Regions from separate parts of the Pseudocitrobacter sp. CD920760 genome, predicted to be linked through region 3. Evidence: riboswitches for the same ligand, from Rfam matches in the RefSeq annotation. Region 3 holds a riboswitch; each other region holds the start of a gene.
The links. A riboswitch is a leader RNA that binds a small molecule or an ion and turns the genes downstream of it on or off. The one in region 3 is predicted to bind thiamine pyrophosphate.

Region 1 (4,945 bases), 2.4 Mb from region 3:
TCACTGCTGACGGCGCTCTCCTCCCACTGTCGGGTTGAGATTGAAACCGGGCTGGCGCTGGTGACGCTGATTGGTAATCAGCTTCATCAGGGGACGGGGGTGTGTCGTGATGCCTTCGCCGAACTGGACGAACATGCGGTACGCATGATTTGCCACGGTGCATCCAATAATAATCTCAGCTTCCTGTTGCCGGGCGACACTGCCGATAGCGCCGTCGTTGCATTACACCGCAGGCTGTTCGAGTAAGCGTAATCAGGGGCGTTTCACGCCCCTTTTCATTTCATTGCCGCAGTGCCCGCTTTCTTGTACCCTTCCCGCTTCTTTGCGCACACTTTATCGGATATCCATGACCGCTCAACATTCGAAAGATCCTTTGCACGGCGTTACGCTGGAGATGCAAATTAATGCCCTGGTGGCTCGCTACGGTTGGGAAAAACTGGGCAAACTGGTGAACATTAACTGTTTTAAGAATGACCCTAGCGTGAAATCCAGCCTCAAGTTTTTACGCCGCACGCCTTGGGCCCGAGCGGAAGTTGAAGCGCTCTATCTTGATTCCCTCGAAGACGATGAACCTCAGGATGGCGGATTTAACCCGTGGTTGCAGGGGCGAGACGATAAGATCTGATTCACTTCCCCTGCAAATCGTAAGAGAATATCGCCTCTCAAGGGACTAGTAGAAAACGGGCGTTTATGATCATCTCTTTGCGGGGCGTCTCCCCGGTCACTCAGGTTAAAAAACTAGGCACGCTGGTTGCCGCGGCATTACTTGTTGTCAGTTGTTCGTCTAAGCCACCGAGTTCACTTGTTACATCGCCAGGCAACACATCAAAGCCCGCCGGTAAAACGCAGCAGAGTAATGAACCAATGCGCGGTATCTGGCTGGCCACGGTTTCGCGGCTCGACTGGCCGCCAGTTAACTCGGTCAATATCAGCAGCCCCGCCATTCGTATCAATAAACAGAAAGAAGCGCTGACGGCAAAGCTCGATAACCTGAAACAACTCGGTATTAATACCGTATTTTTCCAGGTAAAACCCGATGGCACCGCCCTGTGGGATTCTAAAATTCTGCCGTGGTCCGATACCTTAACCGGCAAGATTGGCGAGAATCCCGGGTACGATCCGTTGCAATTTATGCTGGATGAAGCCCATAAACGCGGCATGAAAGTACATGCCTGGTTTAACCCGTACCGGGTAACAACCAACACCAAACCATCAACGGTGGCCGAGCTTAATCGCACGCTCTCACAGCAACCCGCCAGTATTTTTGTCCTGCATCGCGACTGGATCCGCACATCAAGCGATCGCTTCGTCCTTGACCCCGGTATTCCGGAAGCGCGCGACTGGATCACCAGTATTGTGGCGGAAGTGGTGGCGAAATATCCGGTCGATGGCGTGCAGTTTGATGACTACTTCTATACCGAAACTGCCGGCTCTACGCTTAACGATAACCAGACCTGGCGGCAGTATGGCCAGCAATATGCGTCAAAAGCCGACTGGCGACGCCATAACACGCAACAGCTTATCGAGCAGGTTTCACGCACCATTAAGCAGCTGAAGCCCGACGTCGAGTTTGGCGTAAGCCCGGCGGGCGTCTGGCGTAACCGCTCGCACGATCCTTTAGGGTCGGATACGCGCGGTGCGGCCGCCTACGATGAGTCTTATGCTGATACCCGCCTTTGGGTGCAGCAAGGCTTGCTGGACTACATCGCCCCGCAGCTGTACTGGCCGTTTGCCCGCGACGCTGCGCGTTATGATGTGCTGGCAAAATGGTGGGCGGATGTGGTGAAACCGACCAAAACACGGCTCTATATTGGCGTGGCGCTGTATAAAGTGGGCGAACCGTCGAAAAAAGAACCTGACTGGGCGGTGAATGGCGGCGTACCAGAGCTGAGTAAGCAGATCGATCTCAATGAATCAATCCCGGAAATCAACGGGACGATCCTGTTCCGCGAAGATAATCTCAATCAACCGCAAACCCGCCAGGCGGTGAATTATCTGAAAACCCGTTGGGGCCATTAATCCAGCCTTTTGTGCGCTACGCAAACCCGGCGTAGCGCACCTCATCTGCTATGCTTACCCTGACATTCTTTACTGGAGAACGGATATGGGACTGTTTAACTTCGTGAAAGAAGCAGGTGAAAAACTGTGGGACAAACTGACGGATTCGCATCAGGACCAGGGCGAAAAAGTCACCGAGCATTTAAAGAAACTCAATATTCCCGGTGCGGATAAAGTCCAGGTGACGGTCGTCGACGGGAAAGCCAGCGTCACCGGTGATGGGCTAACCCAGGAAGAGAAAGAGAAAATTCAGGTTGCCGTCGGTAACGTCGCCGGAGTCAGTGAAGTTGAGAATAACATCACCGCTGCCGATAGTGCGGATGAAGCCACCTACTACACCGTGAAATCCGGCGATACGCTGAGCGCGATCTCCAAAAACGTATACGGCAACGCCAATCTGTACAATAAAATCTTTGAAGCCAACCGCCCGATGCTTTCTCATCCGGATAAAATTTATCCCGGCCAGACTTTACGTATTCCTAAAGCCTGATAACCGCACGCTTGCCGGAAGTCATTCCGGTAAGCGTTCCCCCCTCGTTGTATTCACAGGCAAAATATCGTATAAAACCTCCTGTCCGAGGGGTGTCCAGTAATGGGCTGAGATGGCGCAAGCCGAACCCTTAGAACCTGATCTGGGTCATGCCAGCGAAGGGACGGGTTAGCCATCTATTTACACAGCCAATTCCTGTTCTTCCCTCATTGCGCCCGGATCTCCACTTTATTACTGGAGGTCCCATGTCTTTACCCCTGTTTGAAACCGGTCTTTACGGACGCCTTCGCACGCTCGCGGGTCACCACTGGCACGATTACGTCGCCCATGAATTTGTCCAGCAGTTAGGTGCGGGCACCCTGCCTGAACCTGCGTTCCGCCGATATCTCACCCAGGATTATCTGTTTTTAGTTCATTTCGCCCGCGCCTACGCACTGCTGGTGAGCAAACTGCAAAATCTGCCGGAAATGCGCGCGGCGACGGCATCACTGAACGCCATTCTCAATGAACTGCCGCTGCATATCAGTTACTGCCAGCAATGGGGATTAACGGAATCCGACGTTACGCAGGTGGAAGAAGCCGCCGAAACGGTGAATTACACCCGTTATGTTCTGGATGTGGGGCATTCAGGCGATGTGCTTGATCTGCTCACCGCACTGATGCCGTGCGTGGCAGGCTATGCGGAAATCGGCCTGCGCCTGCTCAACGATCCGGCAACCGTCTTTGAGGGTAATCCTTACGCGCCGTGGATCCGGAACTATGGTGATGAGGGATATCTGGCAGGCGTACAAGCCTCTCTGACGCTATTTGAAAATCTGGCGGCTCAGCGCGGTGGTGAAAGCCGTATCGCTGAACTTTCGTCTATCTTCACCACCGCCACCCGGCTGGAAAGCGCGTTCTGGCAGATGGGGTTGAACGCGAAATCATGAAGGCGGTGAATGAATCCCCCGCGATCAGGCTAACAGACCTTACGCTGCGTTATGGCAATAAGACGATATTCGAGAACCTGAACGTGACTATCCCGGCAGGGCATTTCGTCTCCTTGCTGGGTGCCAGCGGAGCGGGTAAAACCAGCCTGCTGCGCATTGTTGCCGGGCTGGCAGCCCCCACATCGGGTAGCGTGGCGGATGAACATGGTCGCTCGCTCGCAGGCCGAATCGCCTGGATGGGGCAACGCGATCTGCTCTATCCGTGGTTAACCATTGAACAGAATGTTTGCCTGGGGGCGCGTTTACGCGGAGAAAAAGCCGATCGCCAATGGGCACAAGAGCTGCTTGAGCGTGTGGGGCTAAGCAGCTATGGCCACGCCCTGCCGCAGACGTTATCCGGCGGGATGCGCCAGCGCGCCGCCATCGCCCGAACCCTCTATGAACAGCAGCCGATTGTCCTGATGGATGAGCCGTTTTCCGCGCTGGACGCGATTACCCGCGCCACGATTCAGGCGCTGGCGGCGGAACTGCTGGCTGACCGTACCGTGCTATTGATCACACACGACCCCGTAGAGGCCTGCCGCCTGAGTCATCACATTCTGGTTCTGGCGAAACATCCTGGCGGCATCGATGACTCCCACGTTATGGCTGGCCTGCCGCCACGCGAAGTTGACGATCCTCTGGTTATCCAGAGTCAACGTGAGCTTATGCAACAGCTCATTCGGGGGGCACAGTGATTTTCTTATCACGAATCTGGCGTGGGATGACGCTGTTTGCAGGCTTAGTGGGGTTATGGTGGCTGGCGACGCTCGGCTCTATTCCGGCATTCCTGCTGCCATCGCCCACGGCGGTAGTTCAGGCCCTGCACGATAATGGTCGTTACCTCGGCTGGCACACGTTGATTACCCTGGCGGAAATCGCCAGTGGCCTGGTGATTGGCGTACTGCTCGGGGCGATTCTGGCGCTGTGCATGGTCTTTTCTCCCCGTCTTCAGCGCTGGGTGATGCCGGTGGTATTAACCAGCCAGGCGATACCGGTCTTTGCCCTCGCCCCGCTGCTGGTGCTGTGGTTTGGTTTTGGCATGAGCGCCAAGGTTACCATGGCGGTACTGATTATCTTCTTCCCGGTCACCTCGGCTCTGTTTGACGGTTTGCGCCGGGTAAGTGGCGATTATCTCGACCTGGCCCGCACCATGGGGGCGTCACGCTGGACACTGCTTCGTCATGTGCAGTTGATGGCCGCGCTACCTGCCTTTGGTTCCGGCCTGCGCATGGCGGCAGCCGTTGCTCCCATCGGCGCCATTATTGGCGAATGGGTTGGCTCGGCGGAAGGTTTGGGTTACGTGATGCTCAACGCCAACGCGCGCATGCAGAGTGATATCTGCTTCGCCGCCCTTCTGATACTCGTTTTGATGACCATCTCGCTGTGGATGATCATCGATGCCCTGTTACATCGCCTGATTTATTGG
Region 2 (4,945 bases), 2.1 Mb from region 3:
GGAAACGCCGGAATTGGCTGGCCGATTGGGCTGGGGATTGCCTGCTGGTCTGGCGTACTGTTCTTCCTGCTCACCCGTTTTGGCCTGCGTGAAGTGGTCACCCGCTCGGTGCCGCAATCCATCAAACTGGGGCTGACGGCGTCTATCGGTATTTTTGTTGCCCTGCTCGGTTTTCGTAATGCCGGATTGGTGCTGGCAAGCGCCAAAAATAACGCCTTGATGCTGGGGGATTTTCTTTCGCCGGGCGCGCTGGTGGCGCTGTGCGGGCTGTTTCTGGCGATTGCCCTGCAGGCGCGTCGTATTCCTGGCGCTATCCTGTGGGCAATTCTGTGTGCGACGCTGGTGGGTATCCCGGCGGGCGTCACGCACCTGCCATCAAGCTTTATCGCCCTGCCCCACTCATTAACTCCGGTGTTTGCGCAGGTGGATATCATTGGCGCGCTGAATATCGCTTTCCTGCCTTATCTGTTTGTCTTTTTTGCCTCAGAGTTTTTCTCAACCATGGGCACCACGCTTGCCGTCGGCGGTGAAGCGGGCCTGCTGGATGAAGAAGGCAATATGCCGCACATCAACCGCCCGTTTATGGTTGACTCCATTGCCGCCGCGCTGGGCCCGTGGGTCGGTATTCCGGCCGCGACGGCGCTGATTGAGTCTTCAGCCTCGGCGGAAGCAGGCGGTAAAACCGGCATGACTGCGCTTGCCGCCGCCATCATGTTCTTGCTGATGCTGCTGTTCACCCCCGTTGCGCTGATGATCCCCAAAGAAGCCACAGCCCCGGCGTTGATCCTGATTGGCCTGAATATGTTTAGCGGCCTGCGTAAGGTGGATTTGGCGAATTTCACCGACGGCTTACCGGTACTGATGATGGTGATGATTACGCTTATCGCCAATAGCTTCGGGACGGGTATCGCGGGTGGGTTGCTGTTCTATGTGATGATTAAAACCATTGCCGGGAAGTGGCGGGAAATCCCTCTCGGCTTATGGATTCTGGCAGTGCCGCTGGTGTATTACTTTGCCACGCTGGTGCGCCATTAATCAGGAATTCATCAAGCGCGTTTTGGTGGCGTGGTGCTGATATTTGCCGGATGCGGCGTAAACGCCTTATCCGGCCTACAAAACTTCACAAATTCAATATATTGCACACTCTCTGTAGGCCTGATAAGCGCAACGCCATCAGGCAATTTTGCATTTGTCATCCATCCAAATGCAGGTGATCACCACCAGGCGTGAAAATGGTGCACCGGGCCAATTCCACTGCCGACTTCCAGCGTATCGGCCTGCGCCAGCGCGGCAGAAAGCCAGGTTTTCGCTTCCAGCACCGTGTCGCCCCAGCAGCTATGGCGCGGACGCAGTGCTGCCAGCGCAGCCGACAGCGTACAACCCGTGCCGTGGGTGTTTTTGGTCATGACGCGTGGTGCGGTAAAACGCTGCTCGCCGTCGCGGGTGAACAGCCAGTCGGGGCTTTCCGCATCGTCAAGATGGCCGCCTTTCATAAGGACCGCGCCGCAGCCCATCGCCAGCAGCGCGCGCCCTTGTTCCAGCATTTCACGCTCATTCCGCGCATGCGGCGCATCCAGCAATGCCGCCGCTTCCGGCAGATTCGGCGTAATTAACGAGACCTGTGGCAGCAGGCGTTGACGCAGCGTTTCTACCGCCGCGGGCGATAGCAGCGCATCGCCGCTTTTGGCCAACATGACCGTATCCAGCACCACATTTTCCACCCGATGGCGCTGTAATCGCTCCGCCACGGCTTCAACGATATCAGTTTCCGCCAGCATACCGATTTTGGTGGTATCGATGCGCACATCGTTAAACACGGAATCCAGCTGCGCAGCGACAAAATCCGGTTCAATACGATAGACCGACTGCACGCCATGGGTGTTCTGCGCCACCAGCGCGGTGATCACCGAACAGCCGTATGCGCCCAATGCTGAGAAGGTTTTCAGATCCGCCTGAATGCCCGCGCCACCGCTTGGATCGGTACCGGCAATGGTTAATGCGTTAATCCGTTTCATGCCAGTGCCTCCCCATTCAGTGCATACAGCGCATCTAAAAATGCGGGGACAAAACTGCCCGGTCCGTTATCGACCGCCGCACGACCACCGGCCAGTTTCATAAAGGCGCAGGCAGAGGCAACGTTATCCAGCCTGTCGCCCGGCAGCGCACAGCTTGCCGCGACGACCGCAGACAATGCACAGCCCGTCCCCACTACCCGGGTCATCAACGGGTCGCCGCCCGTTACCGCGACAACGCGTTGTCCATCGGTGATGTAATCCACTTCGCCCGTCACCGCCACAATGGTATTGATCTGACGCGCCAGAGCCTGCGCCGCCGGTAGCGCAGCAGCGGCGGTATCGGTGGTATCCACGCCGCGCCCGCCCGCGCTCATTCCCGCCAGCGCCATAATTTCGGAGGCATTTCCCCGAATGGCGGCAGGTTTTAAGGTCAACAGGTCGTGGCAAAACTCGGTGCGCAGCGTTAACGCGCCCACGGCGACAGGGTCGAGAGTCCAGGGTTTACCCGCAGCGTTCGCACTCAACACGGCGGCTTTCATCGCCTGCGCGCGCGGCTGCGTTAGCGTGCCGACGTTTATCAATAACGCATCGGCAATGGCAGAGAACTGCGCGGCTTCCTGCGCATCAATCACCATCGCGGGGGATGCACCGAGCGCCAGCAATACGTTGGCGGTAAAGGTCTGCACGACGTCGTTAGTCATACAGTGAACAAGGGGGGCGTGATGACGAAAAAGATGTAACGAATGCGCGATTTGCGCGGGACTAAGCGGCTCTGCTTGCATGGTTTGCTCCTGCCAGAACGTCCAGAAGCAATGACCTGACGGTCTCTGACTTCCCTACGCTGGCATTATCCAGATCAGGTGGTACGGGTTTTTCTCAGCCTTCACGAAGGAAGGGCACCCCGAGTCATCAATACAACAAATTCGTGTATCGCAGCAGGTTACGGCAAGTGCCGGGTGGAAGCAAGCCGCACAAACCATTTGCATTCCCCCCCTCATCGGCCCACAATTATTCATAAAGGTGATGGCGTTCCACCTTTCCCAACCGCCCTGCTGGGGCTGATGACGCCTGGTATACCCTCTTAACATGGAGGTATGTCAGGCTGTCTGTCGTTTAAAGACCCGCTCATACCTCGCAACCTGACGAGGTTTTTTTATGCCTGTTTACAACCATGCGCTGGTGCTGATTAACAACAGTCTTGATGGCATTCCCCTGCTCGATCACGCCGCAAAAATGGCGCAGGAGAACGCGATGACGATAACCATCGCGCATATCAGCACCGATTATCGCGCCCTCAATTATGTCTCCGACAGCCTGATGGATGACGTGGTTTCGCAGGAAGTCATTCAGGCCAAAGCCCTGTTGAGCGAGCTGGCGGAATCCGTTTCCTTACCGGTACAAACGCTGGAACTGGTCACGACCCGTCGCTTTGAAGATGTCGAATCCTGTATCCGCGATCGCCGTATCGATCTGGTCATCGCCGGACATCACAATCGCCTGCTGGGCGTGCTCGCCTCCCACTCCCTTGAGTACATCAATCATCTGACGGTGGATGTGCTGATCAAACATTTAGCATAAGGATTTACGCGCGTGATGTATCGTTCATTACTGGCCGTTATTATTGGCGGCTCTACCGGGTGTGTCATTCGTTGGTGGCTGTCGATGAAACTGAACAGCCTTTTCCCCAGCCTGCCACCAGGAACGCTGGTGGTTAATCTGGTCGGTGGTTTTATTATTGGCGCGGCGCTGGCGTTCTTTTTGCGCCAGCCGCAGTTGGACCCGGCATGGAAGTTACTGATTACCACCGGGCTTTGCGGCGGGATGACGACCTTTTCCACCTTTTCGGCGGAGATCGTCACCCTTTTGCAAAATGGCAACTATCTGTGGGCGATGATTTCGGTGATGACTCACGTGGTGGGATCGCTCCTGATGACCGCTGCCGGATTCTTTTTGATGACGCTGGTTTAGCGCGCCAGCGACGCCGCCATTCTCACCCAGGTGTGGCGGCGACCGCGAACGGCCATCGAAAACGCATACAGCGCTTGCGGGTCAGCCATTCCGGCGACACCGGCATCGCCGAAGTTGTACATATCGGCGCCGCAGCGCTTACTGGCGAGTGCAATTTGCCGCACCGTTTCTTCATCTGCGCCCTCCTGGCTGCTGCTGAGCGTGGTGATGCCCACGCCACCGACGGCCTGAACCGCCGCCAGCGCAAAGGCCACCTTCTCCTCTGAGGCGCCGCGACAGCTGGCTGGCGCGGGAATCATCACGCCATCGGCACCTTCCAGAACATAGCGGGCGTACTCCTGCGGTTCGGCAAGGCCTGACGCATAAAACTTCGCCACCAGGATCATTTTATCGGTCATCGCGCGAATCTGGCGCAGTGCGTCAATGACGCGCTCAGCGGTGACGCCCGGTTTGTCATACGCCGTCAGGCAGTAAAAATCTGCCTCCTGCAGCAGCGCAAGATTATTCAGGTTACAGGCGCGAGGATCGTCCAGCGACGGATCTGCCAGCACTTCCATGCTGACGCCAATCAGTCGCCCCGTCAGCGCTTTGAAGTGGGCAAGGTTTTCACATCCCTGAATCGCCTGAGTGCGGCAATTCATTCCTTTTACCAGCAGCAGATCGCAGCCAAACGCGCAAAGCAGCTCGCCATTGGTCACTTCGCCGTACAGCGGGCTCGCCCCTGCCGCGACTTCCGCCATAATCACGCGTCCTTCAGAAGCGACAATGGCCTGCACCAGCTCGCTTGCAGCAGCCGGTTTGGCAAAATCACGGGTGCGGCAATTTAAAATCCGTTGCATATATTCTCCTTAAGATAACGCGATCAGTGACGGCGATGGCTGCTGGAACGCGCGTTCCAGAATCTCCAGATTAGTCAGCGCTTCCAGCTCGCTGACGTAGTTTGCGCATCCAGTGGTTAATGT
Region 3 (4,945 bases):
CCGCCTGGCGCATCATCCAGACAGGGGTGACATCTACAGGCTGACGCAGCAGCGCACGCAGGTAACGATCGTTTTTCAGTTCGGTCATTTTTCCATTCCTTGAGCTCTTTCACGCCAGTGTAACATGAGTGTCACTCATACTCTGCCCGGCAGAGTGCGACAGTATCTTCAATGAGTCGACGGGCGACGGTTCCCGGCGGCGGCAGTAACGGTAAATCGTCATAGCGATACCAGTTGGCTTCCAGCAGCTCTTTGGGGTCGATCACGATATCGCCGCTGTCATACTCGGCCATAAACGCGGTCATCAGTGATTGCGGGAACGGCCACGGTTGGGAGGTGACATAACGCAGGTTTTTGATTTTTATACTGCTCTCTTCCATCACTTCGCGCGCGACGGCCTGCTCCAGCGTTTCGCCCACTTCAACGAACCCGGCCAGCACGGTGTGTACGCCGTTGCGATGACGCGTATGCTGCGCCAGCAGGATGGTGTCATCGCGACGAATGGCGACGATGATGCAGGGCGCGATTTGCGGATAGTAGCGTTGACGGCAGTGGTCGCACAGCATCGCCCATTCGGTTTTGCTGGGGTGCATGGTATGCCCACAGTAGCCGCAGAATTTATGCGAGCGGTAGAACTCCGCCAGCTGCACGCCGCGCCCGGCGAGTTGAAACAGCCCGGCATCCTGGTCGAGAATTTGCCGCAGCGAGCCCATATCATGACGACGCTGTTGCTGAATCAGCCACACCGGCGAGCCTTGCCATTCACCAATCAGCAGCGCGCGTTGCCCCGCAAGGTCGAATTTTCCCGCTTCGCCCCAGGGTAATTCTCCGCCCGGCAGCCATAATTTTTGCTCATGGCTGACGACCCACCAGCCGATGTCTAATTTTTCAATTATACGATCCATATCTATTGCACTACCTTTGCTTCACTGGCATGTTATTTACATTATCGTTACATCTTAGTGCGCAGTCTTTAAACCCACTTGTGCGGAGTCAATCACATGTTAAACCAGCTCGAAAGCCTGACGGAGCATGTTGGAGGCAGTAACAAACTGGTCGACCGCTGGCTCAACATACGCAAGCAATTGCTTGTCGCTTATTCCAACCTGATTGGGATTAAGCCTGGCAAAGAATCGTTTATACGGCTGAATGAAAAAGCACTGGATGATTTTTGTCAGCGACTGGTGGACTACCTCTCCTCCTGCCACTTCAGTATTTATGAACGCATTCTCCATAAATTGGAAGGCGACGCCGCGCTTTTAACGGCCACTAAAATCTGGCCCAAGCTGGAAGCCAACACCCAGTTGATTATGGACTATTACGACTCCAGCCTGGAGACGGCCATCGATCACGATAATTGCTTTGAATTTCAACAAGCATTGTCGGATATCGGCGAGGCGCTGGAGGCACGTTTTGTGCTCGAAGATAAGCTCATCATGCTCGTGCTGGATGCGATGCACGATAGCGCCGGGATCAAACGTCCCGCTTGAGATTTTACGCATTAACGCGTAGTTTACATTCATCGTCCCATTTATGGGGCTACATCTTGTCGGAGTGCCACGTGTGAAAACACAGGCTGAGACCGTTAATTCGGGATCCGCGGAACCTGATCAGGCTAATACCTGCGAAGGGAACAAGAGTAATTCAGCTTTATGCCTCTGCCTTCACGGGCGCTGTGCATCCATTACTCCATCCGTCGTCTGACAAGCCATATCCTTTTTTATTTGGTATGCGCTATGTCTACAACAAAACTGACTCGCCGCGAACAACGCGAACAGGCTCAACGCTTTATTGATACTCTGGAAGGCACCGCTTTCCCTAACTCGCGCCGTATTTATCTCGCCGGTACACAGCCTGGCGTACGCGTGCCGATGCGCGAAATTCAGCTTAGCCCCACGCTCATTGGCGGCAGCGAGGATAATGCGCAGTACGAAGAGAATGAAGCGATCCCGGTGTATGACACCTCCGGCCCCTACGGCGACCCAGCCGAAAAAATCGATATCCGCCAGGGCCTGGCAAAACTGCGCCAGCCGTGGATTGACGCGCGCGCCGATAGCGAAACCTTAACGGCGCGCAGCTCCGCCTATACTCAGGCCCGCCTCGCGGACGAATTTCTCGACGAATTGCGCTTCACCGGCCTGTTGACGCCAAAACGCGCGTGTCCCGGCAAGCGCGTCACCCAACTCCATTATGCTCGTCGGGGGGTAATCACCCCGGAGATGGAATTTATCGCCCTGCGCGAAAATATGGGGCGCGAGCGCATTCGCAGCGAAGTACTGCGCCAGCAGCATCCGGGGCAAAGCTTCGACACGCTGCTACCACAAAACATCACGCCTGAGTTTGTCCGTGCCGAAGTGGCGGCAGGTCGGGCGATTATCCCGGCCAATATTAACCATCCGGAATCGGAACCGATGATCATCGGGCGTAACTTCCTGGTGAAGGTGAACGCCAATATCGGTAACTCCGCAGTGAGCTCCTCGATTGAAGAAGAGGTGGAAAAACTGGTGTGGGCAACGCGCTGGGGCGCCGATACGGTGATGGACCTCTCCACCGGGCGTTACATCCACGAAACCCGCGAATGGATCCTGCGCAACAGCCCGGTACCAATCGGCACCGTGCCGATCTACCAGGCGCTGGAGAAGGTCAATGGGATCGCCGAGGATCTGAGCTGGGAAGCGTTCCGCGATACGTTGCTGGAACAGGCCGAACAGGGCGTAGACTACTTCACCATTCATGCGGGCGTGCTGCTGCGTTACGTGCCGATGACCGCCAAACGCCTGACCGGTATTGTGTCGCGCGGTGGCTCAATCATGGTGAAGTGGTGCCTCTCGCATCATCAGGAAAACTTCCTTTATCAGCACTTCCGCGAAATTTGTGAAATTTGCGCCGCCTATGATGTATCGCTGTCGCTGGGCGACGGCCTGCGTCCTGGCTCAATTCAGGATGCCAACGATGAAGCCCAGTTTGCAGAACTTCACACGTTGGGCGAATTGACCAAAATCGCCTGGGAATATGACGTGCAGGTGATGATTGAAGGGCCCGGCCATGTGCCAATGCAGATGATCCGCCGTAATATGACCGAAGAGCTGGAGCACTGCCATGAAGCGCCGTTTTATACGTTAGGGCCGCTCACCACCGATATTGCACCAGGCTACGACCATTTCACCTCCGGGATTGGTGCGGCGATGATTGGCTGGTTCGGCTGCGCGATGCTCTGCTACGTCACGCCAAAAGAGCACCTCGGCTTACCGAATAAAGACGATGTGAAGCAAGGACTTATCACTTACAAGATCGCCGCCCACGCGGCAGACCTGGCAAAAGGTCACCCCGGCGCGCAGATTCGCGATAACGCCATGTCGAAAGCACGCTTTGAATTCCGCTGGGAAGATCAGTTTAACCTGGCGCTCGACCCCTTCACCGCTCGCGCCTATCACGATGAAACACTGCCGCAGGAATCGGGCAAAGTTGCCCATTTCTGCTCGATGTGCGGCCCCAAATTCTGCTCAATGAAAATCACCCAGGAAGTTCGCGATTACGCGGCAAAACAGGCCGCAGAGACCGGGATGAACGAGATGTCTGGTCAGTTCCGCGCCCGGGGTGGCGAACTCTATATCCCTCAGGAGAATTTATAATGTACCAGCCTCATTTTCCCCCGGTTCCTTTCCGTTTGGGCCTCTACCCGGTTGTTGATAGCGTGGAGTGGATCGCACGTTTGCTGGAAGCGGGCGTACGCACCATTCAGTTACGCATTAAGGACAAACACGACGACGAGGTCGAGGCCGATGTGGTTGCCGCGATAGATCTCGGCCGTCGCTATAACGCGCGTCTGTTTATCAACGACTACTGGCGCCTGGCGATTAAACACCAGGCTTATGGCGTGCATCTGGGGCAGGAAGATCTGGAAACCACCGATCTCGACGCGATTCGCGCGGCCAACTTACGGCTTGGCGTATCGACTCACGATGATATGGAAATTGACGTGGCGCTGGCGGCGCAGCCTTCGTACATCGCGCTGGGTCACGTGTTCCCAACGCAAACCAAGCAGATGCCCTCCGCGCCGCAGGGGCTGGAACAGCTCGCCGCGCATATTAAACGCCTGGACGATTACCCCACCGTCGCCATTGGCGGAATTAGCCTTGAACGTGCGCCGGCAGTGCTGGCGACGGGCGTTGGCAGCATCGCCGTCGTGAGCGCGATTACGCAAGCCGCAGACTGGCGCGATGCCACCGCGAAACTGCTGGCGCTGGCGGGAGTGGGCGATGAATGATCGCGATTTCATGCGCTACAGTCGCCAGATGTTACTGGAGGATATCGCCGTGGAGGGCCAGCAAAAACTGCTCGCCAGCCGGGTGCTTATCGTCGGGCTCGGCGGCTTAGGCGCGCCTGCGGCGCTGTATCTTGCCGGTGCGGGCGTCGGCACGCTGGTGCTTGCCGACGATGACGAGGTGCATCTGAGTAATCTGCATCGTCAGATTGCCTTTACCACGCCCGACATCGCGCGCTCAAAAGCAGAGGCAACGCGCGCGCGACTGGCGGCGTTAAACCCGGATATCACTCTCACAACGATCGCCCAACGGCTGGCGGGCGATGCGCTAAAGCAGGCGGTGCACGACGCGGATCTGGTGCTTGATTGCACCGATAACATGGCGACGCGCCAGGCGATCAACGCGGCCTGCGTGGCGCTGAACACGCCGCTGATTACGGCCAGCGCGGTGGGGTTCGGTGGGCAGATGATGGTACTGACACCGCCGTGGACGCAAGGCTGTTACCGCTGTCTGTGGCCCGATGACGCCGAACCGGAACGCAACTGCCGCACGGCAGGCGTGGTCGGCCCGGTCGTGGGCGTAATGGGTACATTGCAGGCACTGGAAGCCATCAAGCTGTTAAGCGGTATGCCCACCAGCAATACCTTGCGTCTGTTTGACGCACGCGCCCACCAGTGGCG

Region 1: it holds a riboswitch for thiamine pyrophosphate, as region 3 does, so the genes downstream of both, tenA (thiaminase II) here and thiC (phosphomethylpyrimidine synthase ThiC) in region 3, are expected to answer to the same signal.
Region 2: it holds a riboswitch for thiamine pyrophosphate, as region 3 does, so the genes downstream of both, thiM (hydroxyethylthiazole kinase) here and thiC (phosphomethylpyrimidine synthase ThiC) in region 3, are expected to answer to the same signal.

Annotation. Positions count from the first base shown of each region.
Region 1 covers NZ_CM173490.1:2,638,281-2,643,225, reverse strand. The annotation lists gene lysC (lysine-sensitive aspartokinase 3) at 1-246, shown strand, start outside; gene AC1MKH_RS12490 (VF530 family protein) at 347-625, shown strand; gene AC1MKH_RS12485 (glycoside hydrolase family 10-like protein) at 691-2,019, shown strand; gene lysM (peptidoglycan-binding protein LysM) at 2,105-2,548, shown strand; TPP riboswitch at 2,627-2,729, shown strand; gene tenA (thiaminase II) at 2,794-3,477, shown strand; gene AC1MKH_RS12470 (ABC transporter ATP-binding protein) at 3,474-4,214, shown strand; gene AC1MKH_RS12465 (ABC transporter permease) at 4,241-4,945, shown strand, end outside.
Region 2 covers NZ_CM173490.1:3,427,488-3,432,432, forward strand. The annotation lists gene AC1MKH_RS16145 (NCS2 family permease) at 1-1,035, shown strand, start outside; gene thiD (bifunctional hydroxymethylpyrimidine kinase/phosphomethylpyrimidine kinase) at 1,215-2,015, opposite strand; gene thiM (hydroxyethylthiazole kinase) at 2,012-2,797, opposite strand; TPP riboswitch at 2,832-2,929, opposite strand; fluoride riboswitch at 3,026-3,093, shown strand; gene AC1MKH_RS16160 (universal stress protein) at 3,171-3,593, shown strand; gene crcB (fluoride efflux transporter CrcB) at 3,609-3,983, shown strand; gene AC1MKH_RS16170 (DUF7916 family protein) at 3,980-4,822, opposite strand; gene AC1MKH_RS16175 (oxidoreductase) at 4,832-4,945, opposite strand, start outside.
Region 3 covers NZ_CM173490.1:229,083-234,027, reverse strand. The annotation lists gene hemE (uroporphyrinogen decarboxylase) at 1-88, opposite strand, end outside; gene nudC (NAD(+) diphosphatase) at 132-905, opposite strand; gene rsd (sigma D regulator) at 1,002-1,490, shown strand; TPP riboswitch at 1,541-1,650, shown strand; gene thiC (phosphomethylpyrimidine synthase ThiC) at 1,737-3,632, shown strand; gene thiE (thiamine phosphate synthase) at 3,632-4,267, shown strand; gene AC1MKH_RS01055 (HesA/MoeB/ThiF family protein) at 4,260-4,945, shown strand, end outside.